3 regions of the Shewanella indica genome follow, and region 2 is predicted to be linked to each of the others. Evidence: predicted binding sites of a transcription regulator. Region 2 holds the regulator's gene; each other region holds the start of a gene.
The links. The regulator MetJ, encoded in region 2, represses methionine synthesis genes. The targets are predictions, from matches to a motif close to TAGACGTCTAGACGTCTA.
Positions count from the first base shown of each region.

Region 1: the regulator MetJ is predicted to act here: its motif matches at 3,897-3,914, upstream of metE (5-methyltetrahydropteroyltriglutamate--homocysteine S-methyltransferase).
Region 3: the regulator MetJ is predicted to act here: its motif matches at 6,793-6,810, upstream of msrA (peptide-methionine (S)-S-oxide reductase MsrA).

Region 1 is NZ_JAWXXR010000001.1:558,435-568,835, reverse strand. Features, by position in the region: gene SIL79_RS02690 (TonB-dependent receptor) at 1-1,276, shown strand, start outside; gene SIL79_RS02685 (GDSL-type esterase/lipase family protein) at 1,385-2,005, shown strand; gene SIL79_RS02680 (HDOD domain-containing protein) at 2,151-2,873, shown strand; gene SIL79_RS02675 (LysR family transcriptional regulator) at 2,922-3,824, opposite strand; gene metE (5-methyltetrahydropteroyltriglutamate--homocysteine S-methyltransferase) at 3,990-6,260, shown strand; gene SIL79_RS02665 (hypothetical protein) at 6,335-6,661, opposite strand; gene SIL79_RS02660 (dodecin) at 6,794-6,997, shown strand; gene queG (tRNA epoxyqueuosine(34) reductase QueG) at 7,006-8,151, opposite strand; gene SIL79_RS02650 (substrate-binding periplasmic protein) at 8,310-9,131, shown strand; gene SIL79_RS02645 (tetratricopeptide repeat-containing diguanylate cyclase) at 9,154-10,401, opposite strand, start outside.
Region 2 is NZ_JAWXXR010000001.1:994,147-1,004,547, reverse strand. Features, by position in the region: gene phsA (thiosulfate reductase PhsA) at 153-2,432, shown strand; gene SIL79_RS04615 (4Fe-4S dicluster domain-containing protein) at 2,445-3,017, shown strand; gene nrfD (NrfD/PsrC family molybdoenzyme membrane anchor subunit) at 3,014-3,958, shown strand; gene traF (conjugal transfer protein TraF) at 4,115-5,308, shown strand; gene SIL79_RS04600 (sulfite exporter TauE/SafE family protein) at 5,316-6,059, opposite strand; gene metJ (met regulon transcriptional regulator MetJ) at 6,135-6,449, opposite strand; gene metB (cystathionine gamma-synthase) at 6,665-7,825, shown strand; gene SIL79_RS04585 (bifunctional aspartate kinase/homoserine dehydrogenase II) at 7,842-10,241, shown strand.
Region 3 is NZ_JAWXXR010000001.1:3,560,618-3,571,018, reverse strand. Features, by position in the region: gene SIL79_RS16005 (methyl-accepting chemotaxis protein) at 1-121, opposite strand, end outside; gene nadA (quinolinate synthase NadA) at 284-1,351, opposite strand; gene SIL79_RS15995 (dihydrolipoyllysine-residue acetyltransferase) at 1,519-3,123, opposite strand; gene SIL79_RS15990 (alpha-ketoacid dehydrogenase subunit beta) at 3,134-4,111, opposite strand; gene SIL79_RS15985 (thiamine pyrophosphate-dependent dehydrogenase E1 component subunit alpha) at 4,114-5,292, opposite strand; gene astE (succinylglutamate desuccinylase) at 5,456-6,493, opposite strand; gene msrA (peptide-methionine (S)-S-oxide reductase MsrA) at 6,824-7,303, shown strand; gene pgm (phosphoglucomutase (alpha-D-glucose-1,6-bisphosphate-dependent)) at 7,374-9,023, opposite strand; gene seqA (replication initiation negative regulator SeqA) at 9,061-9,615, opposite strand; gene SIL79_RS15960 (alpha/beta fold hydrolase) at 9,916-10,401, shown strand, end outside.

The DNA.
Region 1 (10,401 bases), 440 kb from region 2:
CAATTTCTTTGTCGAAGGCAGTTACTACGATAATAAGCGTCAGACCCCAGGCTCACTGACCCTGGCTCAGTTTGAGGCCGATCCTCGCCAGGCGACATCGACGCCGGGGGATTACAACCATGAGATGACTTCCGCCTGGCGTGCTCATATTCAGCGCCAGGTGCACGCCAACTGGGCTTTGGTTGCGGACCTTAACTACAGTGACACTCTAGTGTCCAGCGTCAGCTATGGCAGCCCAGGTCGGAACGAGCGCTCGTTGTTGGAATTCAACCCCAAGGCGCTTGGGCGTTATCAGACCCGCAATGGTGAGCTGAGCATAGTCATAGGCGCAGATATTCAACGGGGTGAAACCGAGTTCGATCTCAGTTATATGCAGCGCAGCAATACCCAAACCATGACCAGCACCTACCTACAGGCCAATGTGCCACTGACCAGCAGCCTGAGCTATGTGGTGGGTGGGCGCTATGCCAAGGTCAAGGATGAACTCAAGGATGGTAAAGTTTATCCCAATGGCATAGATCTGGATGAAGACGCTCACGCGCTCGAGTTGGGGCTCAACTATCGGCCGCTGGAAGGCCACAGATTTTATCTTCGCGGTGATGAGAGCTTCCGTTTCGCCAAGGTCGATGAGCAAGCTTATACGCCGCCAACGGTCGTCGGCCTCAAGCCGCAGACCGGCCGTTCCATTGAAGCCGGCTGGGATTGGACCTTGAGCAACCAGAGCCTGCGTCTGAACCTGTACCGGCTGTCGCTGGAAGATGAAATTGTCTTTGATCCCAGTGCCGATATGCCTATCGGCGGCGCTTTCCCCGGTGCCAACGTCAATGCCGATGCTTCCCGTCGTTATGGCGCCAGCCTCGACTGGGACTGGCAGCTCAATGAGATGCTGCAGTTGGGACTTGAGTACAACTATATCGATGCCGAATTTACTGAAGGCGCCAACAAAGGCAAATCTCTCTCCTGGGTGGCCGAGCATTCAGGGCGTGTCTACACCAGTGTGGACTTTGGTCAGCACTGGCAACTATTTGTCGAGGGCCAGTATTTGGGTGACAGATATATGGAAGGTGACAATGGCAATCAGCACGATAAACTGGACAGCTACTGGCTGGGAAATATCGCCCTCAACTACAGCCGTGATGCCTGGCTTGCCAGCCTGAGGGTCGACAACCTGTTTGACAAGCAATATGCCAGCTCAGGTTATTTCAGTACCTGGGGCGATGGTTATTACTCAGGAAGCGGCCGGGCGCTGAGATTCAGCGTCAGCTATCGCTTCTGATAGCATAGAAAGCCGGGGTTTCCCGGCTTTTTTCTGCCCGTATTTCTATCGGTTGTAGTTTAGAACCTGGGCCTTTTCGAGCACCGACAAGGAGGCAAGAGTCGAAATATGAAAGCTGATTTTAGGTATGGTTTGAGAGGCGGGGTTATAGCCCTGTTGTCGCTGTTTTTGCTGGCGTGCTCAGAACCCAAGCTGGCTTATATCGGCAGCAATGGCAAACTGCTGGCCTTCGGTGACAGCCTGACCCAAGGCGTGGGTGCCAAGGCCGGGCATGATTATCCCAGCCGTCTGGCTGAGTTGTGCCGTTGTGAGGTGATCAACGCCGGGATTTCCGGTGAGCAATCGGCTGCCGGGCTTGAGCGTTTGCCGGCGCTGCTGGATGAAACCAAGCCGGATCTGCTTATTTTGCTTGAAGGCGGTAACGATATTCTCCGCGGTCGCAGCCAGGCGCAATTGGCGCAAAACATTGAGACCATGTTACTTGAGGCCAAAGAGCGGCAAATTCCGGTAGTGCTGCTGGCTGTGCCGCAAAAGAGTCTGTTGCTGTCACCTCTGCCTTTATATGCCGAACTGGCCGACAAGCACGGTGCCATATTGCTGGAGGATACTCTATCTGAGCTTTTGCGTTCAAACGAGCTCAAGTCAGATAATGTACATCTTAATCAACAGGGTTATTTACGTTTGGCACAAATCATCTTCTCCAAGCTGCAGGAGGCGGGCGCTTTTTGATGCTACTTTTTTGATTCTATTTAGCAAAAACCGGGCTAATTATCGATTGAACTTGACCCTGGTGGGCGTTTTGTGGGTAAATTCTCTGCCATAATAAATGGCAATAGTGCCTTCATAATAAATAACAGCAGGTTTAAAGAATCACATGACAGATCTTGAGCAGCAGGTTTTTACTCAAGTGCGTGCCATTATTGCCAACGAAGAGCAGGTGATAGGGCGCCGCGGCATCCTGATCCCGCTTAAGAAGGCTATTATTGCCGATGGTGATATCCGCAATGTGATCGATATTGTCGCGACCGATCCCGCGCTGGCAGCCCATTTGCTGTGGCGCAGCAATAACGCGCTCTCACCTTCAGTCCAGCCCAACCGCAGCCTCAAGGATGCCTTGGTGCGCCTTGGACAGGTCAATATCTACCGTTATGCCTTTAGTTTCTATCTTAAGGAGCGGCTCGATGAATTGCCGCAGCCATATCGCAAGCTGGTACAAGGCTATTGGCGTTTGACCGAGTCAGTGGCGATCGAATCTGTGGACAGTTTGCATCAGATGCAAGGGGTACAGATAGACGCGGACGAAGTGCAGACTCTGGCACTATTCAGCGTATTCGGTCAGATCATTGCCCTGACGGCGTTTGCCTATCTCAACGCCGAAGCCGAGCAGTGCTTCCCGCTGGGCATTATCAAGACTCTGATAGAGACCCAGCAGCAGACGCTGACGGTGGAAGCCTTTGAATCTCTGGGGTTGGATGATGAGCTGCAAAGCGAGTTTATGGTTGCTCATAACCTGAGACAGACCCGGGATCCCAATTCGCCCGGACTGGTACTGAGAAGGGTATTGTCCCAGCGCGGTCTGCTGCTGAATCCTCTCTAAATGCTTTGTGACTGCCGCCGCCTTTAAGGGACGGTGGCAGCCGCTCAGTCAGTGTCTGTCCTGACGCTGTAATCCCTCTTTGGCAATCAATTCCAGCAGCCTTTGCAGTTGCACTCTATTGCTGCTGTCGCGGCGGTAGGCACCGAACAGCGGCCGTTTCAGGCCTTCCTGCCCCAGTTTCACCGAGGTCAGGCTCAAGCCCTGGGTTTCGGTCAGTGACCAGCTGGGTAAGGCCGCTACCCCTTCTTTACAGGCGATGCGTTGCAGCAACACATTGGTGAGATCGCAGCGTTTTTGTGGGCCAGGCACTACCCCGGCCGGCTCAAGGAAGTGACGGAAAATATCCAGCCTTTCCAGCGGTACCGGATAACTGATAATCGCTTCCCCGGCCAACTGCTGCGGCAAAATATAACTGTTGCCTGCCAGCGGGTGATCTTTGGCCATCACCAGTCTCACCTCAAAATCAAACAGATGCTGGTAGGCAAGGGCATGGCCGGGTACAGGATCTGAGGTTAGCACTATATCCAGCTCACCGGTTTCCAGCGCATTAAGTGAGTCGAACAGGTGGCGGCTGGAGAGATCCAGATTGGCATCCGGATAAGACTGATGAAAGGCTTCCATCACAGGCATTAACCAGCGAAAGCAGCTGTGGCACTCAATACCCACCTTCAAGGGGCCGCAGTTTCCTGATAGGCCTCGCTTGAGTACAAATTCGGTTTCCTGTACCCGAGGTAATATCTCTTCTGCCAGGGTCAGCAGACGACTACCTTCAAGCGTGAAGGTCAGAGGTTTGCTTTTGCGGACAAATACCTGGGAGTTAATTCGGGTCTCCAGCTCTTTAATTTGGTGCGACAGTGCCGACTGGGTGACAAAACGTTTCTTCGCCGCGCCGGCCAGACTGCCACTTTCTTTCAGTGCTATCAGAGTACGAAGGTGTCTCAGTTCTATCATTTCCTCTCCACATGAATGCCGCTCATGTTGCCCTTGAATTCAATTCGGTTGCCTGTGTTGAGACTAACACAATAAACTTCTAGACGTCCAGACGCCCATGTTTATTTGTTGTATTCCGGCGTCATCAGTCATTTGCCGCATGTTTTATAAAGGATGGTATACATTATGCGATTAAACAGTCTTGGCTTTCCCCGTATCGGGCGTCGACGTGAACTCAAGTTTGCTTTGGAGAAGTATTGGCGTGGTGAGTCCAGCGTGGCCGAATTAGAAAGCGTTGCCAATGAGCTTAGGCGCACCCATTGGCAGTGGCAGGCTGATGCCGGGGTGGAGCTGTTACCGGTCGGCGATTTTGCTTACTATGATCAGGTACTGACCCTGAGTGCGACTCTGGGGGTTATCCCAGAGCGTCACAGTGATGGCGGCGCTGTCAATCTCGATACCCTGTTCCGGATTGCCCGTGGCCGAGCGCCCAGTGGCAAGCATGCGCCGGCGTCTGAAATGACCAAGTACTTCAACACCAACTACCATTATCTGGTGCCTGAGCTCAGCGAAGATCAACGCTTCGATATCGCCTGGGAACAGTTGTTTGAAGAGGTGACCGAGGCTCAGGCGTTGGGCCACACCGCCAAGCCGATACTCTTGGGGCCGGTCACTTTCCTGTATCTGTCCAAAACAGTGGGTTCAGAGTTCGACCGTTTGACACTGCTGCCGGCGCTGCTGGAATGTTATCAAACCATTCTGGCCCGATTTGCCGCCCAAGGCGTTGAATGGGTGCAATTGGATGAACCTGCGCTGGCACTTGAGCTGGATGACAACTGGCAGCAGGCCTTTAATCAGGCCTACGGCGTGTTCAAGTCGGCGCCGCTCAAGCTGTTGCTGGCAACCTATTACGGCACTGTCGCCCACCATCAAAGTCTGTTGTCGGCACTGCCGGTGGCGGGTATTCACCTGGATCTGGTAACGGCGCCCGAGCAGTTGCAGGCCTTTGCTGGTGCATTGGCACCCGAGCAGGTGTTGTCGGTTGGGGTGATCAACGGCCGTAACGTCTGGGCCGCCGATCTGGATCTTGTGGCCGAGCAGTTGGCGCCACTGGCACGGGATCTGGGAGACCGGCTCTGGCTCGCTACTTCCTGCTCCCTGTTGCATACCCCGGTGGATCTTGAGGTGGAAACCGCGCTGGCGCCCGAGCTCAAGAGCTTACTGGCCTTTGCCCGGCAAAAACTCACCGAGTTGCAGGAGCTCAAGGCGCTTTTGGAGGCGCCTGAGACTGAAAATGCCAAAGCCGTGGTCACCCGTTGCCGGAGTCGGCGCGCGGCCAGGGCGCAGGGGCGTAATCAACCGCTCAGTGCCAGAATTGATGCCTTGATTGCGGCTGATTACGACCGAAACCATGAGTTTGAGGTGCGCAGACAAGCCCAGCAGGCCAGGTTCAAGCTGCCTTTGTTGCCGACGACTACCATAGGTTCATTCCCGCAGACGGCGGCCATTCGTAACCTGCGTAGCCGCTGGCGCAAGGGGGAGTTGGACGATACGGTATACACAGAGCAACTGCAACAGGTGACCCGGGATACCATAGAACGTCAGCTCAAGTTGGGGATAGATGTGTTGGTACACGGTGAAGCCGAGCGCAACGACATGGTGGAATACTTTGGTGAACAGCTCGACGGCGTAGGTTTTACCAAACATGGCTGGGTGCAGAGTTATGGTTCCCGTTGCGTTAAGCCGCCGCTGATCTATGCCGATGTGACCCGTCCCAAGGCGATGACAGTCGACTGGGCCGAGTATGCCCAGAGTCTAACCGACAGACCGGTGAAAGGCATGCTGACCGGGCCTGTGACCCTATTGCATTGGTCCTTTGCCCGCGAGGATATTAGCCGCGAACAGATAGCGACTCAGTTGGCTCTGGCGATACGCGATGAAGTGGTGGCATTGGAGCAGGCGGGCATAGGCATTATTCAGATTGATGAGCCGGCTTTTAGGGAAGGCTTGCCGCTCAAACGCAGCGATTGGGCCCATTATCTCGATTGGGCTGTGGCCGCCTTCAAGCTCAGCGCCGCCGGTGTCAGGGACGAGACCCAAATTCACACCCATATGTGCTACAGCGAATTCAACGACACTATTGCCGCAATTGCCGCCATGGATGCCGATGTGATCACCATAGAAACATCGCGCTCACGGATGGAGTTGTTGAATGCCTTTGAAGACTTTGACTATCCCAATGAAATCGGCCCCGGGGTTTACGATATTCACTCCCCCAACATTCCAACAGTGGAGGCCATGGTGAGCCTGATTGAAAAGGCGGCGCAGAAAATTCCTCTGCGCCAGCTCTGGGTTAACCCGGATTGCGGCTTGAAGACCCGTAATTGGGAGGAAGTTGAGCCGGCTTTAAAGAACATGGTTGATGCCACCAGGGAGTTGCGACGTCGACTCGGGTGATAAAATTCTGTGGTTAATAATAGTCAGGGGCGCAATGCGCCCCTGATGTTGATTGACTTCAACACGGTAAAGATTCAACTCATGCTTATTCCCAGTATCATCAGGCCCACAGTGCCCAGGATGATCAAGCTTGAAAAGATTGTGCCCAGAATGGCGAAGATTTTCTGCCGCTCTTTTTGTACCAGGCCACCAATACCCAACCCCAAAGACACCAGACAGACCAGCATCATAAAGATGATCATTAACCCTACAAGAACCGCTTCCATGGAGTTTTCATCCATGCCGCCCGGTGTTGTTGTTTCCAGGGTTCCGGCAACAATAAAAGTAATAAACAGGGCGATTCCACTCAATATGCTGGTGACAAATGAGGCTATCCCTGGACCTGAATGTTTTAATTGCATGGCAATCCCTTGATTTTTTCTGATGGTTATCCAATTGAGAAATATACAGAAACTGAGGGAAATATGCCATCGGCCATTTCTGTCTATACTCAGGTCAGCAACCGGACTCAGATAACTATCAGGAGAAGCCCCATGAGCCATGTATACAAGATAATAGAACTGACAGGTTCATCCCCCATCAGCTCAGATGAAGCGGTCAAGAATGCCATCGCGGCGGCCAGTCAGTCGCTGCACAATCTGCGCTGGTTTGAAGTGATAGATACCCGCGGCCACCTGGAAGCCGGTGTCATCGCTCATTGGCAGGTCACCATCAAGGTGGGTTTTACCCTGGATTAGACTTGAATTTAGGCATCTCTTGGCAGGCCTTTTTCCACTATCCGGATCAGGCGTCCTGTCTTGCGGGCGGGAATGGGCACTGTGTCCTTGCCGCTGAGTTTTTCTGCCTGCTGCGCCAGTGCCCACGTTATGTGCTCGGCGACCAGCTCCGAGGCATCTGTCAGTCGCGCCTGCAGGGCGACAACTATGGTTTCACTGCCGGGGGCATTGCCCAGCGCCACTGCAATATTACGTAGCCAGCGTTCATGACCTATGCGGCGAATGGCGCTGCCTTCGGTGTTTTTCAAAAACTCGGTCTCGCTCCAGGCGAACAGCTCCAGCAGTTTGGGTTGCTTAAGTTGTGGCCTTAGATGAAAGTCTGTCTCTGCGGTCAAAGGGGCGGCGCGGTTGATGGGGCATACCAGCTGACAGTCATCGCAACCGTAGATGCGATTGCCGAGCAGTGGTCGAAACTCCAGCGGAATGCTGCCGGCCAGCTCTATGGTGAGGTAGGAGATACAGCGGCGCCCATCGACCACATAAGGCTCGACTATGGCGCCGGTTGGGCAACTTGTGATGCAGGCAACGCAGGTGTTGCAGCCTTCGGCTATGGCGACATCCAAGGGTAGCGGCAGGTTCACCAGCAGTTCGCCGAGGAAAAACCAACTGCCGGCCTCATGGTTGAGGATCAGTGAGTGTTTACCTGTCCAGCCGATCCCGGCCTTTGCTGCCAGCGGCCGTTCCAGAATGGGAGCCGAGTCGACGAAGGGCCGAAAGCCACTGCCTTCAAGTTGCAGGGTTTTGAGCGCTTCATCTATGCGCTCGCCCAACTTTTTCAAGCGATTACGCATCAGCTTGTGATAGTCGCGGCCACCGGCATAACGGGAGATATAGCCAAGGTTAGGATCTTTGAGATTGAAGGCAAACCCCGCTTCTGGCGGCAGATAGTCCATCCGTACTGAGATGACTCGCAAAGTGCCGGGATGCAACTCGGCCGGGCGGGCCCGCATCATGCCGTGGCTGGCCATATAGCCCATTTCACCGTGATAGCCCTTATCGAGCCAGGCCTGTAACCTGGGCTCTTCGCGGCGAAGATCTGTATCTGTGATCCCCACTTGAGCAAAACCCAGCTCTTTGCCCCAGGCTTTTATGTCGCGGGCGAGCTTTCCAAGCATACAGGGATCAAATTGTGGTGGTTGAGGAGCTGACATGAACAGAGGCTGACCGGGGAAAAGACCTGATTATATCAGTAAAGCAGAATCGCTCACAGTTGCCGCAAACGGCGATTTTGGCTTTTGTCGGTGCTATGCTGAAACCGAGGGGGAATGAATATATGCCGACAATTAAGCCTCTGTTTTGGGCCTGCTTGATTGTGTGTGGCTGCATTTTTGCTGGTTTCGTCCAGGCCGGGAATGAGCCTCCCGAGTCCAGACTTGTGCCTCTGAGGCTTTTGACCGAAGCCTGGCCACCCATGAGTTATGAATACCAAGGACAAACTGATGGTTATGCCGTTGCCTTGGTAAAGGCGTTGAACCACAAAGTCACCGCCACCGATGATGAGCCAGTCATAGAGATCTTGCCTTGGGCCCGCGCCATAAATATGGCAACTCATCATGCCAATATCCTGTTATTTGCCACTTCTATTGATAAACAGCGACGGCAGCAATTTGATTTTGTTGGCCCGATTGCCGAAACCCGTATCCAGCTTTATGCCCGCATGGATGATGACTTCACTCCGGCAGATCTATCACAGGCGGCTGCGGCCGGTAATATAGCGATTTATCGTCACTCTCCGGCGCAAAGGTTGTTGAGGGATATTGCGGATGAGCGGTTGCTAATCTCGGGGTTTCCTCAGTATTCGGCCAGGCAGTTGCTGCATAAGCGGGTGCGTTATTGGTGTCAGGCAGAGATCGCGGTTCAGGGCGTCTTGCGGCAATTGGATCAACCGTTGACTGCTGTGAGACCTGTGCTGGAATTGGCACACTTGCGGTTATATCTGGCGTTCTCCAGTGGCACAGATCCTGCGCGAGTCGAAGCCTGGCACAAGGCGCTGCTGGCATTGCAGCGAAGTGGCGAATTTGATGCTCTGTATTTTGAATGGTTTGGAGCAAAGGCGTCACTGCCTGAGGCTGAAGTGTTATGGCATAGCCACTGAATTACTGATTGGTGGGGGAGGTTCAGGCGCTTTCTACCCTATTACGCCCTTTATTTTTGGCGCGGTATAGAGCGTTATCTGCCAGTTTCAGCAGCTCTGAAAATTGTAACTCGGTATTGAGAGTCGCCACCCCGGCACTGATGGTGACTCTGGACTCGCCTGCAAGCGCCTCTGGACTTGACTCTGCCAAGGTTTGACGTAAACGCTCAGCAATCTTCAGGCATTCTTCTCGACTGGTTTCCGGCAACAGCAGCAGAAACTCTTCACCACCGATCCGCCCCAGTAGATCTTGCTCACGAATAAGCGTTTGGCTCACGCTCGCCAGGTGTTGCAGTACCTTATCACCGCCATCATGACCAAACTGGTCGTTGATATCCTTGAAGTTATCGGCATCAAACAGAATAACAGACATAGGTACGCCTGAATGTTTGGCCTGATTGAATAACGCTTCTCCCCTTTGATAGGTATAGCGTCGGTTGGCCAACTGAGTGAGATGATCCGTATGGGCTATCTTCTGAAATTGACGTGACCTTCCGGTTTGTTTATAGGCCAGAATCGCCATAATGAAAATAATGATGCTGGCAAGGATCAGCACCGCCAGCTGCAACAGGCGGTTTTGCTGCAGTATCTGCACCTCCTGTTCTTTGAGACGCTCGCTTTCCAGCAGACGTTGGTTTTCTTTTGCCATGCGGTCGGCATTGAAGCGGGTACGCATCTCTGTGGTGCGGTATGACTGAAGCTTACTATCCAGTTCAGAATGCAGGGAGATATATGATTTGAGCACGTTTGTTGATTCTTGCCAAAGTCCCTGTGCGGCCAATACTTCACTTTTGAGCAGATAGAGTTCGGCCAATCCCCTGTCATTACTGATATCCCGAAAACTCTGTTCTGCCTTGGCCAAGGGGACCATAGCTTGTTCCGCCTGACCTTGGCGCAGCAGCAAATCGGCACTGTAGAGTTGCATAAAGCTGTAAAAGCCACCCTGTTGCTCGGTCACAAATGGTTTGGCGCGCTCCAATGCCTGTTTGGCATCCTCTATTCTGTCGAGTTTCAACAGCGAACCTGCCATATTGACCGAAACTCCTGCGGCTTCGACAGTCATTCCTTGTCGTTTGAGATAGTTGTAAGACTGCTGGAATTTGGTTACAGCCGCTTCGAAATCTCCCAATTCCTCGAGAGCTATGGCCATCTCGCCATTGACAATATAGGCTTGTTCTTCATGGCCTCCTTGGCGATAAGCCTGTTCCAATTGGCGGTAATAGTTGAGTGC
Region 2 (10,401 bases):
CACACTCACTCCCCCTATGTGGTTTACCACAATACCCACAGGAATTTAATGGGTAAACAATGAGCTTAAGCCGCTGTAGTCAAGCGGAATCCCATTCAAACAATAACCTGTGTGAGCGACCTTTCCCCGAGGGGAGAGGATGGAGGTAAACCATGATAGAGCTTGATAGGCGCACCTTTCTGAAAGGGGCTGGAGCCGGAGGGGCAACCTGTGCCCTGGCCGGAGTTCTGCCCGGTTCGCTGGCGGCTTTGGGGCGCAGCCCTCTGACCGGCAGTGCCACTGAAGTTGCCAGTATGTGTGAGATGTGTTCGACCCGTTGCCCGATTTCGGCGCGGATAATCGACGGCAAAAACGTCTTTATTTCTGGCAACAAAGAAGCCAAATCATTCGGCGGTAAGGTCTGTGCCCGTGGCGGCGCCGGCCTCAGTTTATTGTACGATCCACAAAGGATTGTCAAACCACTCAAGCGCGTCGGTGAGCGCGGCGAAGGCAAGTGGGCCGAAATCAGCTGGCAGGAAGCCTATCAAACCATCGCCACCAAGCTGAATCAAATCAAGGCCGACCATGGTCCTGAAGCCGTGGCATTTTCCTCCAAGTCAGGTTCGCTGTCCGGACATCTGTTCTATTTGGGTCAGGCTTACGGCAGCCCCAACTCCTTTACCCATAACACCACTTGCCCGGGCGGTTATGTGGTTGCCGCCAAGGCGATGTTCGGTACCAAGGTGAAGCGGGATCTCTCCAACTCCAAGTACATCATCAACTTCGGTCATAACCTCTATGAGGGGATCAATATGTCCGAAACCCGGGGAATGATGAAGGCCCAGGCTGACAAAGGCGCCAAGTTGGTGGTGTTTGAACCCAGGTTCTCTGTGGTGGCCGACAAGGCCGATGAGTGGTATGCCATTCGTCCCGGTTCGGATGTGGCCGTAGCCCTGGCGCTGTGCCATGTGTTGATTGCCGACAACCTCTATGACAAGGCCTTTATTGAGCGCTATGTTGTGGGTTTTGAAGAGTTTGCCGCCGAGGTCAAGGCTTATACCCCTGAGTGGGCCGAGACAATTTCCGACGTGCCTGCCGCCGACATCCGCCGTATTGCTCACGAGTACGCTGCTGCAGCGCCTCATGCCGTGGTCGACTTTGGCCACAGATCTACCTTCACTCCGGAAGAGTTCGATATGCGCCGGGCGCTGTATGCCGCCAACGTGCTGATCGGCAACCTGGAGCGTAAGGGTGGCCTCTACATGGGCAAGAAGGCCGGTGGCTACAACAAGTTTGCCGGTGAGCTTGTGGCTCCTGAGCTGGGTAAGCCAGGCGTTAAACTGCCCAAGCCGCAAGCCAAACGCATCGACCAGATGGATGAGCAGTTTGCTATGGCCTGGTCCGGTGGTGGTATCTATCAGTCAATCATAGATGCAACTCTGGAAGCCAAGCCTTACCAACTGCGGGCCTGGGTTATGAGCCGTACCAACCCTATGCAGACCATGACCGACCGTGCCAAGGTGGTTGAAAGTCTGAAGAAGTTGGAGTTTGTGGTTTCCTGTGATGTTTACATCAGTGAAACCGCCGCCTGGGCCGACATCATACTGCCCGAGTGTACTTACCTGGAGCGGGATGAAGAGGTCGCCGACAAGTCCGGCAAGAACCCGGCCTACTACCTGCGTCAGCAAGTGGTAGATGTGATTGGCGATGCCAAGCCTTCCTGGCAAATTTTCCGTGAACTGGGCATAGAGATGGGCCTGGAGCAGTACTATCCCTGGGAAAACATGGAAACCCTGCAATTCCTGCAGGTGAATAAAGACGCCCAGCTGTTGCAGCACATCAAGGACAAGGGCTTTGTCAGCTATGGCAAGCCGCTGATGCTGCGTGAACCCAAGATGGTGGCCGACTTTGTCGCCGCCTACCCCAACGCCAGGGGCATGGATGAAGATGGTACTTATGGTAGCGCGCTCAAGTTCAAGACCCCCAGCGGCAAGATTGAACTGACCTCCGCCAAGGTAGAAGACATGGCGCCTGGCCGTGGCACTATCGCCTATCGCGAAGTGACCCTGAAGCAACCGGACGAGCTCTACTTTATCCAGGGTAAGGTGGCAGTGCATACCAATGGTGCGACCCACAATGTGCCTATGCTGGCTAACCTGATGTCCGATAACGCCGTCTGGATCCACCCTGACACTGCCGCCAAGCATGGCATTGAGAATGGGGACGCCATTCGTCTCACTTCCAGTGTCGGCAGTGAAGAGGGTCATGCGCTGGTGACCAAGGGCATACGTCCCGACACTGTGTTCGCCTATATGGGCTTTGGTTCCAAGAACAAGGAGCTGGCACGGGCGACCGGTAAGGGCGTGCACTGCGGCAACCTGCTGCCCAACGTGACTGCACCTGTGTGCGGTATGAACGTACACACCACAGGTGTGAAGCTGGAAAAGGCATAAGGGGAGGCGAAGATGACTAAAAGATATGTGATGGTGCACGACGAGAATAAGTGCATCGGCTGTCAGGCCTGTAACGTCGCCTGCCGCAGCGAAAACGGTGTACCTGAGAGCGTAACCCGCCTGCAGGTACGGGTAGAAGGCCCATTCGGTGATGCGCCGCATCTGCACTTCAAGTATCACAGGGTGTCCTGTCAGCAGTGTGAAGATGCCCCTTGCGTCAAGGTCTGTCCTACCGGGGCGGCTTATGTGGGCGAGGACGGCATTATTTCCATCAAGGCAGAGAAATGTGTCGGCTGTATGTACTGTGTGGCGGCTTGTCCCTACAAAGTACGCTTTATGAACCCGGAAACCAAGGTGGCCGACAAGTGCAACTTCTGTAAGGACACACGTCTGGCACGCGGCGAACAACCCGCCTGTGTGACTGTGTGTCCTACCGATGCCCTGGTGTTTGGTGATGCCAACGAGGCCGGCAGCGAGGTGGCGACTCTGCTCAACACCCGCGTGACTTATCAGGACAAGACCCATCTGGGTACTAAACCCAGAATCTACCGTATTCCTGTCAAGAGAGGGGGGATCCAATCATGAACAATACTTGGGGCGATATGACACAATACGACCCTGTAACCTGGAACTGGGTCATAGCGGTTTACCTCTTCTTGGCTGGGTTATCGGCGGGCAGTCTGCTGATTGGGATCGGGCTGCGTTGGGTACAAAACAAGACAGAGGGGGATAGCGGCCTTCTCAAGGCGGCAGCCTTGATAGCACCCGTGGCCATCTGTCTGGGGATGGTGTGTCTGGTATTCGACCTGACCAAACCGTTCCACTTCTGGCTGATCCTGATCAACTACAACCTGACCTCCGTGATGTCCATCGGGGTGTTGGCGCTGCTGGCCTATATTCCGCTGACCTTTGCCTATGCGCTGGTCGTGCTGAAAGATGATCTCGGTAACTGGGGTCTGGGCTTCCTTAAAGGGATTGCAGAATCACTGACTGGCCTTCGCAAGACTATGGAAGTACTGCTGTTTGTGCTGGCGATTGTCGTGGGTGCTTACACAGGCTTCCTGATCTCCGCCATGAACGCCTACCCCATGCTGAACACTGCCGTATTACCGGCGCTGTTCCTGGTGTCCGGCTTGTCGGCCGGTGCGGCCGCCAATGCGGTAGTGGCGCTGCTGCTGTTCAAGACAGACAAGCACTGCCCGCAGCTGGGACGGATGCACGGCCTGGAACTGCCCATAATGGCGGCAGAGATCCTGTTCCTGTTCATGCTGTTCTGCGCGCTCTACTTCAAGGGCGGTGCAGCGGCGGCAGCGCTGGCATCACTGACAAGCGGCGTTTGGGCCAGCGTGTTCTGGATTGGGGTTGTGGGTATAGGTTTTGGTATCCCGCTGCTTTCCATGTTGTTGCTGCCGGCGAGTACCCGCCACACCAAGGGCGCCATGCTGGCGGTAGCCTGCTGCAGCCTGACCGGGGTGCTGGCACTTAGACACTTCATTCTCTATGCAGGTCAGAGCTATCTTGGTTAACAAGCACCTCTGAACCTGTTTTGCCTCAGCCCGTATTATTTGATACGGGCTTTTTTTGTATCTTGATACCATTGTGCCACTGAGATCTGGACTATCTTTAACCCATGTAACTAACGTCTTGCGTCTGGTTACAGATAAAAGCAAGAGGGGGATGAGATGAAACTGAGTCTGTTGACACTGCTTACCACGGGGCTTGCCAGCACGCTGGCGCTGGCTGGGCAGGATGTTTATGAGGCCCGCGCCGATGCCATGGGCGGCGTTGCCGTGGCGGCCGGTAATCGTGAGGCGGCGGCCTTTTCCAATCCGGCGCTGCTGGCTTTGCCCTCGCGCCGCAGCAGTGACTTCAGTTTACTCATTCCTACCATAGGCGCCGATGGCGCCGATAAAGATCAGATGATCGATAAGTTTGATGCCTTGCAGGATAACTATGACGCTCTGGTCAATGCCATAGACGCCGCCGACACAGCGGCTATCGATGACTACCGCAAGCGCCTCAGTGGTGACTTGCAATCGCTGCAGGGCAACAGCGCCTATGTCAGTGCCGGTATCAATATGGCGTTGGTCATGCCTTCGGATGGTTTTAGCTATGCCTTTGTATTCAAGAGTTATCTCGATGCCTTGGGGATTGCCGAAATCGCCGCTGCGGATATTGATGCCCTGGATAATCTGGACCCCAATAACCCGCCGGAAATCCAAGATTTGACCTCCCAGGGGCGGGTAGTGGCCGGGGCGGTTTCCGAGCTCGGAGTGGCCGTGAGCTATCCGCTATCTATCGTCAATATGCCGGTGACAGTGGGAGTCACCCCCAAGCTGCAACGGTTGGATAGTTTTAACTATGCTGTCAGCGCCAACAACTTCGATGCCGATGATTTCAATGATGATGATTATCGCAGTGATGACACAGGCTTTAATCTGGATATCGGCCTGGCATTTCAGCCATTGGATGGTTTGGTTATCGGTGTCAGCGGACGTAATCTTATCGAGCGGGACTTAAGCAGCATAGAGGCTGGCGGCGTGCAGCTTACCTATCAGGTGAAACCTATGGTTACCGCCGGGGTGGCCTATGACTGGGCGGCCTTTTCGCTCAGCAGCGACTTGGACCTTACCGACAACGACAAGTTTGCCGAGCTTGAGGGCAGCCGCTATTGGCGTTTAGGTGGCGAATACCGGCCTGCTGACTGGGTTGCTTTACGGCTCGGTTATCGCCAGGATCTCAATGATCACAGCGCCGATCTCTACTCTCTGGGGACAGGTTTTGCCATAGGCAACAGCTTCCGGCTGGATCTCACCGGCATGTTTGGCAGTGACGATGCCATAGGTGGCGTGCTGCAAACCAGCTATCACTTCTAACAGCGATTTAACCGTTGATGAGCGCCAGAGTTGATTTGATGGTCAGCAGCAGGGCGCTCAGGGCGCACAGTGCCAGCGTCAGGACTCGGGTCTTCTCTTTATCTACCCTGCCCACCAAACGGCCAGCCACCAGAAAACCGAGAAATACCGAAGGCAGTAGCAACAGCGACAGCCATAGGTGTCTCAGGGTCAGGAGGCCAAAACAGCCGAGAATGATCAAGGCTATCAATGAGCTGAAGATAAAGAAGGCCGACAGCGCTGCGCGGAACTGACTGGCGTCTTTTCCCGCCAGCAGCAGGGCCATAGGTGGCCCACCTATGGCGGCCACGGTGCCGAAGATCCCGGAAAAGATCCCGGCGATAAACAAGCTTAGGCGGTTGATTTTGATACTGTACTTTCTGAAGCTGAGAAATACGGCCACGGCCACAATCAGGGCTATGGTCAAGCCCATAATCGGTTGCGGCGCCAGCAACAACAGGGTGGCGCCAATCAGGCCGCCGGGGAGCCGTCCCAGCAAGGCATATTGCAAGCCGTTGAATTCCAGGTGACCGCGCTCGCGTACCAGTGTCAGCAGGGCGATGGAAAACCCCATGGCGATAACAGGAGCGGGAACCAGTTCCGGATCGACGATATACAGCAAAGGTGTAGCTACCACGGCTAGGCCAAAGCCTATCAGCGACTGGGTCAGGGCGCCGGTAAATATGATCAGGGATGCCAGCAACAGGGTGACGGGATCTATCAATGACAGCATTCGCAAGCTCCCAAAAGAAAAGGATCGCGCAGCGATCCTTGTTCAACAATAAGATAATTCAGAGGAATAAGACACTTATTCCATGTCTTCCCATTCAATGCCCATGGCATCCATCATGCGTTTGGCTTCTTCCGGGATGCTGTCTGGTTTGTCTTTGGACAAATCCTCATCATTGGGCAGTGGCTGGCCGGTATAGGCATGCAGGAAGGCTTCGCACAACAGTTCGCTGTTTGTGGCGTGCCGCAGGTTGTTTACCTGGCGCCGGGTGCGCTCATCGGTCAATACTTTCAGTACCTTCAACGGAATAGAGACAGTGATTTTTTTCACTTGCTCATTCTTCTTGCCGTGTTCGGCATAAGGGCTGATGTATTCGCCATTCCATTCAGTCATTGATTCACCTGTGATCTCACTAATTCGCAGCAGATTTTAAACCCTTACAGGATACAGTCAAATGATTGCCTGCAAAATCTGTGCAATATGAACAGAAATCCATACATTTGGACGTCCAAACGTCTTGATGCCTATTGACGGCCGGATGGTCATTGGTTAGATTTAGACGTCCAGACATCTTTATGGTGTCGAGCCTCAGCATTCAGGAGTCGATTATGACAGAGCGGCGATTAGCAACCACAGCGGTCCGGCAGGGCATCGAATCAGACAGCCAGCACGGGGCCGTGGTGCCACCCATCTATCTGTCGACCAACTATGCCTTTGAGGGCCACACCCAGCCAAGATCCTATGATTATAGCCGCTCGGGTAATCCTACCCGCTCCATTCTGGGAGATGCTTTGGGGGAGCTTGAACAGGGCTGCAGTGCGGCAATCACAGCGACCGGCATGGCGGCCATTACTCTGGTGGTCAACCTGCTGGGGCCGGATGACCTCTTGTTGGTGCCCCATGACTGTTATGGCGGTAGCTATAGGCTGTTCACCCATCTGGCGGCCAAGGGCCAGTTTCGCTTGCAGGTGCTGGATCAAACCGACCCGCAAGCTCTTGCCGCTGCCCTGGCGCAAAAGCCGCGCATGGTGTGGCTCGAGACGCCATCCAATCCACTGCTGCGGGTAGTGGATATTGCCGCCATTGCCGAGGCAGCTCACCAGCAGGATGCATTGGTGGTGGCTGACAACACCTTTTTATCGCCGGCGCTGCAACAGCCTTTGCTGTTGGGGGCCGACATAGTGGTGCACTCGACCACTAAATATATCAATGGCCACAGCGATGTGGTGGGCGGTGCCGTAGTAGCCAAAGATCCCGAATTGGCAGAGCAGCTGCACTGGTGGTCCAACACGCTTGGACTGAGCGGAGGCGCCTTCGACAGCTACCTGACCCTGCGTGGCCTGCGTACTCTGGCGCTGAGGATCCGCGAGCATCAGGCCAATGCCGAGCGCATAGTGGCGCTGCTGAGTCAGAGCCCGGTGGTCGACAAAGTTTATTATCCGGGGCTTAAGAGCCACCCAGGCCATGAGATTGCCGCCAGGCAGCAGAGTGGCTTTGGCGCTATGCTGAGTTTTGAACTCAAGGGTGATGAAGCGCAGGTGGTTGCCTTCCTCGGCGCGCTCAAGCTGTTTTCCGTGGCCGAGAGCCTGGGAGGAGTTGAGAGCCTGGTGGCGGTGCCCGCCACCATGACCCACAGAGCCATGGCGAGTGAGGCTCGCGCCGAAGCCGGTATTAAAGACACGCTTATTCGCTTGTCTGTGGGCATAGAAGATGGCCGGGATCTGCTGGACGATATCGCCGCCGGATTGGCGGCAGCCGCAAACTGTTGAATTGAAGGAGCTTGAGATGGCACGTTGTCACCTACATAAGTTTGGCGGTTCCAGTCTCGCCGATGCCGATTGCTACCGACGGGTCGCCCATATTTTGCTGACCCATGGTCATGCCGATGATCTTGTAGTGGTTTCCGCCGCCGGCAAGAGTACCAATTTTCTCTATAAACTGTTGACCCTGAAGGAGTCGGGCGCTCTGTGGCAGGAGGAGCTACAGGAGCTTGTCGGTTATCAGCAGAATCTGATTGAACAGCTGCTGGGTAATGAACAGGCACGTCAACTGCGGGAGCGTCTGTCTACAGATAAGGCGCAACTGGCCAGTTTATTGTCCTTGCCTGAACTCAGCGAATACCAATGCAATCAGGTGGTGGGTTTCGGTGAACGCTGGTCGGCCAGACTGATGGCGGCGCTGCTGCGGGAGTCCGGTGTTGCCGCTTCCCATGTGGATGCCCGCAGTTTGTTGATTGCCGATGAGGGCGCAGTGCCCAGGATTCGCCTAGATGAGTCCCGCGAAAGGGTGCAGCGGCTGCTGGCCGAGCATCCCGATGAGCGTCTGGTGATCACCGGCTTTATCTGCGCCAATAGCCAAGGGGAAACTCTGCTGCTCGGTCGCAACGGCTCCGACTTCAGTGCCACCCTGATAGCCAGCCTGGCCGATATCGACAGGGTGACTATCTGGACAGATGTCGAAGGGGTATTCAATGCCGATCCCAACAAGATTGCCGATGCCAAACTGCTGAGCAGCATGTCGCTGGCTGAGGCCGACCGCCTGGCGCGGCTCGGCTCCCCGGTACTGCATTGCCGTACGTTGCAGCCGCTGTTTGATACCGAGGTCAGCCTGGCGGTGCGTTCGAGCTACGCCTCGCATACCGACTTTACCCTGATAGCCCCCAAGAGTGATGCTGCAAGCGCCCCTGTGGTGACCAATCTTAATCAGGTGTCCCTCTTGAGCCTGGAGCTCAATGGCAGCCGGGCTCAGACTCAGACGCTCGATGCACTCAATGAGGCGGGTTTGAACCCGCTGGCTTACTGGTCTCAGGGACAACACAAACTTGAGCTGGCCTTTACTCCCGAATTATCCCGCCAAGTCTGGCAGTTACTGGAAGCGCAGACATCCGAGCTCAAAATTCAAAGCATTACCGAGGACAGAGAGCATGGACTGGTGGCGCTGGTAAGCAGTGGCGCCGGCAGTTATCGTCGCAGCTTTGCCCGTTTGCTGAGCCGTGAAGCGCGGCCTCTGTACCAGGACCAACTCAGCCTGGTCACCCTGGTACCCAAATCGCAGGTGAACCTGCTGACCCAGAAGGTGCACAGGCGCTGCGCCGGCCCCCGCAAACGCATAGGCGTTATTCTGCTGGGTGTGGGTAACATAGGCGAAGCCTGGGTGGAGTTGTTTGGCCGAGCCCGCGACGGCCTCAAACGTGAGCTGGAGGCCAGTGTTGAACTCCTGGGCTTGGCGAGTTCGAGCCGCGCCTGGATCTGCAATGAGGGGATCTTTGGGGATGACTGGCAGGCAAGGTTTGAAGCCGAAGCTACCCCTTGGCAGTATGAACATCTGTTCGAACAGCTTGCGTTGCTGCAAGCCGATGAACTGGTAGCGCTGGATATCAGTGCCAGCGCTGGACTGACACTAGAGTATCCTGAGTTTTTTGCCCGTGGCATTCATATGGTCAGTGCCAACAAGTTGGCTGGCTCCGGGCCATTGCCTTTCTACCGCGAGCTGAAACAGCAGTTGGGTAACCGCCGACTGTTCTGGCGTTACAACGCCAGTTGCGGCGCCGGGCTGCCGGTGCAGCACGCGCTCAATGATTTGCACAACAGCGGCGACAGGGTAGAGGCTGTCGGCGGTATCTTTTCCGGCACGCTCTGCTGGCTGTTTGAGCATTTCGATGGCATCAAACCTTTCTCCGAGTTGGTGTTGCAGGCCAAAGAGCTGGGGATCACAGAGCCGGATCCCAGGGACGATCTTTCCGGGCGTGACATGCAGCGCAAGTTGTTGATATTGGCTCGTGAAATAGGTCTGGAACTGGAGCTTGAGGATATTCGCTTAAGCTCACTGGTGCCTGAGGCGCTGGCCGATATTCCGCTGGATGAGTTTTTGCAGCGGATCACCGAATTGGATGCCACTCTCGCGCAGCAGTTTGCCGCCGCGGCCGAGCAAAACAAGGTGCTGCGCTATGTGGCGTCACTGGAGCAGCAAGATGGCCAGGTTAACGCCGAAGTCTCTCTGCAGTGGGTCGAGCGTCAACATCCATACGCTAACCTGACCCCGGGAGATAATGTGTTTGTCATCCGCTCAGCCTTCTACCAGGGTAATCCGCTGATCATTCGCGGCCCAGGTGCCGGTAGGGAAGTGACTGCCGCGGCAGTACAGTCGGATCTGGTGCAGATCTGTCGCGATCTGCTGCAGGAGTAGGGTTGGTATTAGCGTCATGTTTGAAGTTGGTTGACTCCTGGCTAGGAAAGCCTGTGTTAGAGGCCGTTCTCGGACGTCCTGTCCTTCACGGTATTCGAGCTTTCAGCCTATCCGCACCGCAGGTGATGGGCTTGCGGTTTAGCTGGAAGCTGAGATCAAG
Region 3 (10,401 bases), 2.6 Mb from region 2:
CGAGCGACAGTCGATCGCTGAACAATAAAATACCAAATAGGGTTGCCGCGATAAAAGGCGGCAGGATAACCAAGAGAAATTTGTGTTTCAGAGGAAGATTTTCAATCCATTGCCATTTCATTGATGCATCCTTTAAGCAGCTAACTAATTCATTTATTAATATGAAATTTATTTTTCAGCATACGTTGGCAAGTATAGTCGATGCCAATGGATGTCAATGGAAAAAGAGCCTACAAATGTAGGCTCTTTATTGGCTTGTCGAATAAAAAACAGTTTAAGCTATTCAGGCGTTGCCTTTGACCTGCATGTTGAGGGTTTTGGCAAAATCCAACATTCGAGTCAGAGGCACCAAAGCGCCTTGACGCAGCGCTTCATCGACGAAAATCTCATGTTGACTGTTATCCTGGTTTTCCAGCGCGCTGGCAATCGCCTTGAGACCATTCATTGCCATCCAGGGGCAGTGAGCACAGCTGCGGCAAGTGGCACCTTCACCGCCGGTTGGGGCTTCAATCAGGGTCTTGCCCGGCGCTGCCTGTTGCATCTTATAGAAGATGCCTCTATCGGTGGCCACGATAAAGGTATCATTGTCCATGGTCTGGGCAGCTTTGATCAACTGACTGGTTGAACCTACGGCATCGGCCATTTCCACAACACTCGCCGGAGATTCAGGGTGAACCAGAATGGCGGCGTTCGGGTGCAGCGCCTTTAATTGACGCAAGGCGTTGGCCTTGAATTCATCGTGCACAATACACTCGCCCTGCCACATCAACATCTCGGCACCAGTTTGCTTGGCAATATAACTGCCCAAGTGACGATCCGGCCCCCAGATGATCTTCTTGCCTTCGCTGTCCAGGTGTTCCACGATCTCCAGCGCTATGCTGGAAGTCACTACCCAATCGGCCCGGGCTTTGACCGCAGCCGAAGTATTGGCATAGACCACTACCGTGTGATCCGGATGCGCGTCGCAGAAAGCACTAAACTGCTCAATAGGACAACCAACATCCAGAGAACAGGTGGCTTCCAGAGTCGGCATCAGAATGGTTTTTTCCGGGCTCAGGATCTTGGCGGTTTCCCCCATAAACTTAACCCCGGCAACGATGAGCGTTTTGGCGGGATGATCACGCCCAAAACGCGCCATTTCGAGCGAGTCGGAAACGCAGCCACCGGTTTCCTCGGCCAGAGCCTGAATTTCAGGGTCCGTATAGTAATGGGCAACCAGCACCGCATTCTGCTCTTTGAGCAGTTGCTTGATCCTGGCTTTGTATTCGCTTTTTTCCTGTTCAGACAAGGGAACCGGTTTTGGCGGGAAAGGATATTGAATATTTTCTATGCTTGGTGCTACCTGACTCATAACAGACCCAATGCGACTAATACTGTTGGCAATTATACGAAATCTGCCATCAAATCGTAACCACTTTGTGCTCAGGATCAAATAAAGCCATTGCCTTAAGCTGGCAGGAGTAATCTTGCTCCCGAAACACACCTAAAACAAGGCCCCGCAATGCGGGGCCTCCAATCTTATCTCATCGCCAACAGCATTTCCTGCGGCTGCTCGAGATATTGTTTCCACAGATTACAGAAGCGGGCAATGGTGCCGCCATCTATCACTCTGTGATCGCCTGACCAACTGACCTGCATCAGTTTACGAGCTTCCACCTTACCCTTGGCATTAAAGCGCGGCAGGGTTTGCACCTTACCCAAGGCCACAATCGCCACCTCGGGTTTATTGATAATGGGCGTTGCCACAGTGCCGCCCAGCGCGCCTATGTTGGAGATGGAGATGCTGCCATCTTTAAGATCGGCAGGCGCCACTCTACCTGAGCGCGCGGCCTGGGTCAGACGGGTGACTTCGGCAGCAACATCCAGAATCGATTTATCCTGTACATCCTTGACGTTAGGCACCAACAAACCGACCTTGGAGTCGACGGCCATCCCTATGTTGTGACGACCAAGATAAGTGAGTTCGGTACAATCTGCGTTCACTCGGCTGTTGATCACCGGAAACTCGGTCAGCGCCAGCGACATGGCCTTCATAAAGAAAGGCATCATGGTCAGCTTGAGCTCGTCATTGGAGTACTTGGCCTTCATCGCTTCACGAAGGGCGATAAGCTCGGTCAAGTCCAGCTCTTCGCAATAAGTAAAGTGCGGAATGCTGGAGACGGACTCTGTCATCATCCGCGCCATCACGGCACGAACGCCCTTGATAGGCTCTACCCTATCGCTTGCCGTTGCCGCTTTGCTGGCTTGCACTTGGCCCTCTGCCAAAGTTTGGGTTTGGGCTTGTGCCTGAGGAGTCGCCCCCTTGAGGAAACGCTCAATATCCTCTTTATAGACCCGGCCGTTTTTACCGCTGCCAGGCACTTTGGCGATATCGACATCCAGACTGCGAGCCATACGTCTTACCGCTGGGCTTGCAAGTGCCTTGCCCTGGGGCACCATACTGCAGGCGGCAGTTTGCGAGCTGCTCTGGGCTTGAGCCTGTGCTTGAGAGACGGCAGATGCTGAGCCTGATGGAGCACTTGTTTCAGCGGTTTGAGCCACGGCTGCACTACCGGATTCAGCGGTAACTTCAATGGCAAACAGTGGCTGATGCACCTGGGCCAACTGGCCCTTGCGGTAGTGCAGCTTGACAATTTTACCGGCCTTCATCGCCGGGATTTGCACCAGTGCTTTGTCTGTCATTACATCGCAGATAGGTTGATCTTCAACCACAGTGTCGCCTTCTGCGACCAGCCACTCCACCAGTTCGCACTCGACTATGCCCTCGCCGATATCCGGCAGCATAAAGTCTTCCACCTGGCTGCCGGCGCTAGCCGTAGTGTTAGTGCTAGACGATGCAGCAGTATCGGCGCTGGCTGCAGGTACAGGCGCTTCGCTGTCTGCAGCATCCACTTCCACGGCATACAAAGGCTCATGCACCTTGGCAATTTCACCCTTGGCGTAATAAAGCTTACTGATAACACCCGGGAAAGGCGCAGGAATTTGCACCAGTGCCTTGTCTGTCATCACATCACAAACAGGTTGATCTTCGGCGACTGTATCCCCCTCTGCCACCAACCATTCCACCAGTTCACACTCGACAACACCTTCGCCTATGTCGGGCAAAATAAAATCTTTAATCATCCTGGCTCTCCTAAAAATTCACCGAGGCCTTGATGGCTTCAAAGGTTTTAAGCGCATCCGGCATATATTCTTTTTCATGGATTAAGGGATATGGCGTATCCAGACCACAAACCCGGCTGATGGGCGACTCCAGATACAGGAAACATTCCTGTTGGATGGTAGCGGCAATTTCACCGGCAAAACCACCGGTCAGTGGCGCTTCGTGGTTGATAAGCAATCTGCCGGTCTTTTTCACCGACTCGGCCACGGTTTCCACATCCCAAGGGGCCAGAGTACGAAGGTCGATGACTTCGCAGTCAATACCTTCCTCTTTGGCCATATCGGCTGCTTTCTCTATGATTTCCATCTGCGCGCCCCAGGCCAGCAGAGTGATATCTTTACCTTCACGAACCACTTCGGCTTTACCCAGCTCCAGTTGATAATCGCCTTCCGGCACATCGCCGACAGAGGCGCGGTACAAGCGCTTGGGCTCGAAGAAGACCACAGGGTTGCTATCGCGAATGGCAGCCAGCAGCAAACCCTTGGCTTGGTAGGGGTTACGGGGAACCACCACCTTGAGACCGGGCGTTTGGGTAAAGTAGGCTTCCGGTGACTGGGAGTGGTAATGACCGCCGGCAATGCCGCCGCCATAGGGGGTTCTGAAGGTCAGGCCGCCGACATCAAACTCGTTGCCGCTTCGGTATCTGAACTTGGCTGCTTCGTTGACGATTTGATCGAACGCCGGGAAGATGTAGTCGGCAAACTGGATTTCCGCTACCGGCGTCATGCCGTTGGAAGCCAGGCCGTTGGCAAAGCCGGCAATCCCCTGCTCGGTAAGTGGAGTATTGAAGCAGCGCTCACGGCCAAACTTTTCCTGCAAACCGGAAGTTGCCCGGAACACACCGCCGAAATGGCCTACGTCTTCACCGAAAACCAGCATCTTGTCGTCGGCTTCCATCGCTATGGTCAGGGCATTATTGATGGCCTGTAACATATTCATCTGTGCCACGCTTATGATCTCCCTGCTGTTTTAGGATAGGCTTTCGGATACTTGGCAACATGGGCCTTAAGCTCGGTTAATTGCTGCTTGAGCGCCGCAGTCGGCTGATCAAAAACGTCTTCTATGATGGCTTCTATGGCTGGTGCCGGAACCTTTTCGGCCACTTTTACCGCGGCCAGCACTTCCTCACGATACTTCTCATACAGCTCGGTCTCGTCGCTTTCCTTGAGCCAGCCTTTGTTGATCAGCCACAACTTGAAGCGTTTCACAGGGTCGTGCTGTTGCCACTTGGCTTCTTCCTCTTTGGAGCGATAACCGGATGGATCGTCGGAAGATGAGTGGGCACCCAGGCGGTAGGTCATGGCTTCAATCAGCACAGGCGCGTTGTTTTCAAGCGCGTAAGCTCTGGCTTGCTGAGTTGCGGCCAGAACCGCCAACATATCGTTACCGTCGACTCTGATGGTGTGCATGCCATAACCAACGCCGCGGCTGGCTATGCCGTTACCGGCGTACTGCTCTTCCGTAGGGGTTGAGATGGCGTAGCCGTTGTTACGGCAAAAGAAGATAACCGGCGCTTTATGAACTGCGGCCATATTGAGACCGGCATGGAAATCGCCTTCAGAGGCAGCACCTTCACCGAAGTAACAGATGGCGACATTACGCTTGCCTTGCATCTTCAGCGAGTAGCCTACACCGGATGCCTGCGGGATCTGAGTCGCCAGCGGTGAAGAGATGGTTTGGTAGTTGAGTTCACGGCTGCCGTAGTGAATAGGCATCTGCCGGCCTTTGCCCAGATCTTTCTCATTGCTGAACATCTGGTTCATAAACTGCTCTGTGCTAAAGCCGCGATAACGCAGTGCGGCATGTTCGCGGTACTGGGCAAGGATCACATCCTTGTCATCCAGCGCGGCGGCACTGCCGATAACGGCAGCTTCTTCACCGATACAGGTCATGTAAAAACTGATCCTTCCCTGACGCTGGGCGCCCAACATACGTTCGTCCAGGACACGGGTAAAGACACAGGTATCGAATATCTTGCGTGACAGGGCTTCATCTATGACGGGCAATACCGCCTCTTCATAGGTGGTGCCGTCGGCCTGAAGTATTTTGAGTACAGGGATATGCAGCGAGTCCTTGTTCAAAAAACTCACCCGATGCACCGTCTCGTTCATATTTGTTGCGTTGCTCATAGTGTGCTCTTGTTGTCTCTGGGTTTGTCCGGCTCGAAACCGGCCCTACCGATTTTTTCAGTACGCGCCCCGAACATTACGTTAACGTAAACTAGCAAGCAACTCCCACCATGGGTGCTTTGCCAACTAGCATGGGATCGGCGCGTATATATTGGTTTACAATTCAGGCCAATGGCACCTCTTTGGCTTGAACCAGGCAGATTACTGTACGTTGGCCAATGGGCACCTTGGCGTTGGGAAACACCACGGCTTCCGAGTCCTGTTCTACTCGAATATCCCTGCCCGCTTCCCGCGCCAGCACATAACCCTTGGGGAAAGCGCTGAAGTTTTCCACATCACTGGCGAAGGTAAATTCAAAGTCGTCGGCCTGCTTATTGATGACCCTACAGACCTGATAGATATTGACCCGCTCAAGCGCCTGCTCCTCGAGTTCCAGCGATTGTTTGCAGATCAAACGACTCAGCATCTCCCGGGTAGCGATAAAACGTGTCATATCGTTTTGTCCCATGGGGTAAACCTTGCCCAGCTCAATGGTAAAGGCGTCGGCGCCAAACTGATTTGACGAGAAATAGCTGAAAGTGGTTGTGGGTTCGTGATGCAGCAACACGGTATCGACTCCGGCCGCCTCCAGGAACATCAATTGTTCACGGCTGTAAGCCTTACCCGGTCGATAGGGATAGATGGCAAACTTTTCATGTTTGGAGCCGCGAATGGCGGTGTGCAAATCGTAATGGATCCTTTGTCTTGCCCCTTGTGGTGCGTCTTCGAAGAAACGTGTGACATAAGTTTCCAGCTTCTTGGCGCGGATCCGCTCCGGGTTCACCAGCCCGGGGGGATTGGAATGCTCACCACTGAACAGTCGGTTGAGGTTTTCATCGACAATACGGGTGCCACGGTTAATTGCCGCCGGGTTACCGAATATGAAAAGTACTCGCTGCCCTACCCGTAGCTCTTGCTTCAACAGCGACTTGATAATGCCATTGCACAGCTCGATAGGTGCAGTTTCATTGCCGTGTACCCCGGATGACAGCACAATATCTTTATCACTTTGGTTATCCAGAGGCTCGAACAGCAAGACTCCTGTGTCCCAAATCGCTATCCGGGTGTGGTCGCCAAGCGTGCCGCTAACACTTTCCAGAGAATTGGGGTTATCCAGAGTCAATGACAGGAAGTCAGGATTATCCTTCAAGGCTTGTAACACGAAATACTCCTTCTTATTGCCGCTTTGGCTGTTGTTTCCATTAACGCTGCCTCCTGGGAACTTGTCAAAATGCGTTTGCTTGTTGAGACCAGCGCCAGAGAGCAAGGTTTCATAGTATCACAGCTTAACCTGTTGGCTATGTGACTAAATACCTCGCTTCGCAGGAGTTTTATCAAAACGGCTGTCGCCAAAAGCCACCTCGAGCTGGCCAGGGCCTATTCAAAAGAGAGCTAGCTATATGCACAAGTCAAAATCAGTCAAACACGACACTTGACAGGAAAACTTATTGCACATAATTTTAGCCATCTGGACATCTAGAAGGTAAATTAAATGGCGGTAGCAACATTCGGTGGCGGTTGTTTTTGGGGAGTAGAGTATTTCTTTCGCCAAGTACCCGGCGTAAAAAACGCCAGCAGTGGTTATATGGGCGGTGATGATAGAATCAATCGCTATGAAGAGGTAAAACAGGGCAACAGCGGCCATGCCGAAGTGGTTCAGGTGGAGTTCGATGAAGCCCAGGTTTCATTTACAGAGTTGCTGCAAGTTTTCTGGCGTAATCACAACCCTACCAGCCTAAATCGCCAAGGAGGCGATATCGGCACTCAGTATCGGAGCGTGATTTTTTTTCACAGCAAAGAGCAAAAGGAGCAGGCCGAGGCCTCAAAACTGGCATTAGCTCGTAGTGGAAAGTGGGGACAGCGGCACATAGTGACGGAAATTGTGCCAGTGAAACAGTTTCATCGCGCGGAAGAATATCATCAGGATTATATCCAGAAGAATAACCTGCCCAGTTGCCATCTGGAGTATTGATCCCCGGGAATAAAAAAGCGCAGCTGTGTTCACGGCTGCGCTTTTTTACTGAACTGGCAATCTCTTAAGCTCAGTTCGGCTTGCCTTTTAGGGCGCTGGTTATCAGCGCTCTCGCCTGTTCCAATATCTGCTGCAGATGCTGCTCGCTGACAAAGCTTTCGGCGTAAATTTTATAAAGTGCCTCAGTGCCTGATGGTCTGGCGGCAAACCAGCCGTTGTCAGTTAACACCTTAATACCGCCAATGGCACCATCATTGCCGGGAGCCTTGGTCAGTACCGCCTCAATCTTGTCTCCAGCCAAAGTCTCTGCCCCCAAGGTATCTGCATTGAGGGTGGCAAAACGCGCCTTTTGCTTGGCATTGATGGGGCTGTCTATCCGTTTGTAGAAGCAATCACCGTGTATGGCAGCCAGCTCTGCATAACGCTCGGCTGGATTTTTGCCGGTCACGGCGAGGATTTCAGCGGCCAGCAGCCCGAGAATAAAACCGTCTTTGTCCGTGCACCAAGTTGTACCGTCACGTCGAAGGAAGGCGGCGCCGGCGCTTTCTTCACCGCCAAAGGCCAGGCTGGCTTCACTCAAGCCACTGACAAACCACTTGAAACCAACCGGCACTTCACAAAGCTGGCGCCCGTGTGAGGCAACAATCTTGTCTATCATGCCACTGGAAACCAAGGTCTTGCCTATTTGCAGCGTCTGTGGCCAATCGGGTCTGTGTTCCAGCAGGTAATCTATCGCCACTGCCAAAAAGTGGTTGGGGTCCATCAACCCTGTCTCTGGGCAGACTATCCCGTGTCTGTCGTAGTCAGGATCGTTGCCAAGACAGATATCAAACTCATCCATGTGCTTAAGCAAGCCTGCCATGGCAAAAGGTGACGAGCAGTCCATACGGATCTTGCCGTCTTTATCCAGTGGCATAAAGCCGAAACTGGGATCGACCCGATCGTTGACCACTGTGATATTCAGCCCATAACGGTCGGCAATATGTGACCAATAATGGATGCCTGAGCCGCCCAGGGGGTCGACACCTATGCGAATGCCGGCATCTTTGATGGCTTGCATATTTATTACAGAGGCGAGATCGGCAACATAGGGCTCAATAAGATCGGTCTCTTTGATGAGTCCGATACTGGCGGCTACGCCATAGTTGAGTTTCCTGACCCCTTCCAGCTGCGCCTTGAGATAATCATTGGCTCGCTGCTCAATCCAGGCGGTAATCTCACCTTCAGCCGGCCCACCATGGGGCGGATTGTACTTAATTCCACCATCTTGCGGTGGATTGTGGGACGGGGTAATAATAATGCCATCACTGAGCTCGGCGGCATTTCGGTTTGCGCTAACTATGGCATGGGAGATAACAGGCGTTGGCGTAAAGCCCTGCCTCTCTTGCACCACCAACTTCACATTGTTGGCCAGCAAGACTTCAATGGCTGATATATAAGCAGCCTCGGACAAGGCATGAGTGTCCATGCCCAAATAAAGCGAACCTTCAATCCCCTGAGATTGGCGGTAATCTACCACTGCCTGGGTAATGGCCCAGATATGATTTTGATTGAAACTGCCATTGAAGGAGCAGCCCCTGTGCCCAGAAGTGCCAAAACTCACTTTCTGGGCAGGGTCATCACAGTTGGGGACAATTCGATAATAATGGCTCATCAGCCGCGGAATATTAACCAGATCCTTCTGTATGGCCCTTTTACCGGCCCGCTCATGAATAGCCAAAATAGTACTCCTTGATGACAGATGTTGATAAACAGATTTACGCTTTAATCGGCAGCGCCAGATCGGCTATCACTTTGGCCTTGTCGCCGTCGCAGCCCATCTTTTCCAGTACTTCGGTCAATATGGTGTGCTTCTTGGCAGTGTTGTTATTGGTGGTTACCCAAAAGCCACTGCTGCCGACTTCTTTGGGGTTGGCCGATTTACTGGCCTTCAATAGCGCTTCCTTCGAGGTGGCAAAGTAAAGACGGTCGCGCCCTTGAACCTGCAGCACCTGCTCAAACCCTTTTGGGTCCTGGTTATAGAGGCATTCGAGGGCAAACAAAAAACGGCCAACAGCCCCCTTTTGAGCTTCGATAGCCGCACTGCTGAATAGATTGTCAAAGTCCAGGGTTGACTCGGCCTCGGGTAATGTATTGGGACGATAACCCTGCTCCATGCTTGGCTGGCTGATGTCAGCCGGTGCCTTGGGTTCAACAGCCGTCGCATCCAAGCCCAGCAGTCGACGAAGAATGTCCGATGCACTTTCACCTATCCTTTCGGTTTTCCCGGCAATAAAGCGATACAGTTCCTCATCCACCTCAATATATTTCATGGCCCGATTCCTTTAGTTTCAACTTGTTCTATGTAGCCATCATGACATTGCCGTCACAGCGCCCGTGGTCGCGGCTACGAGATTTGGCTCAAAGTATGCCATAACTCGCCTGCGGGGGAAGGCTGAATCGCGCCAAAATGAGATAATTGGCTTACAAACCTAAGACTTGCACTGCAATTTGTTGAAAAAGCAATCAAAGCGATGTTTAATCCGCATCCATCCTTGTCAAATACCGGCCTTTGTCGCAGAATTTGCCCCCTGCTGAAATACCGGCAACAAACTCACTGTGAAGGGGGCTGTATGCACTTTATCTCGACCGGAAGCGGTAGTCCGGTATTGCTGATCCACGGCTTATTCGGTGATTTGGATAATCTTAAATCGCTCGGGACCCTGCTTGAGCAAAATCACCAAGTGATAAGAGTCGATTGCCCCAATCACGGCCAGAGCGAACATTGGCCGCAAATGGATTATCCAGGGCTTGCAAACGCGCTTGTGTCCCTGCTTGATAAACTGGCGATAGACAAGGTGCACCTGGTGGGCCATTCCATGGGCGGCAAGATTGCCATGGCAACGGCGCTGGCTTATCCGCAGCGGGTACAGTCTTTGACCGCCGCCGATATTGCGCCTGTGGCCTATTTGCCGAGACATGAAAAGGTGTTTGCCGGCCTAAGCAGTATGCCGCTGGATATTAAAGACAGACGTCAGGCGCTGGCACATCTTTTGAACCATGGCATCGACGAGGCGACGGCGCAGTTTCTGCTCAAGAGCTTACGCCGCACCGAATCC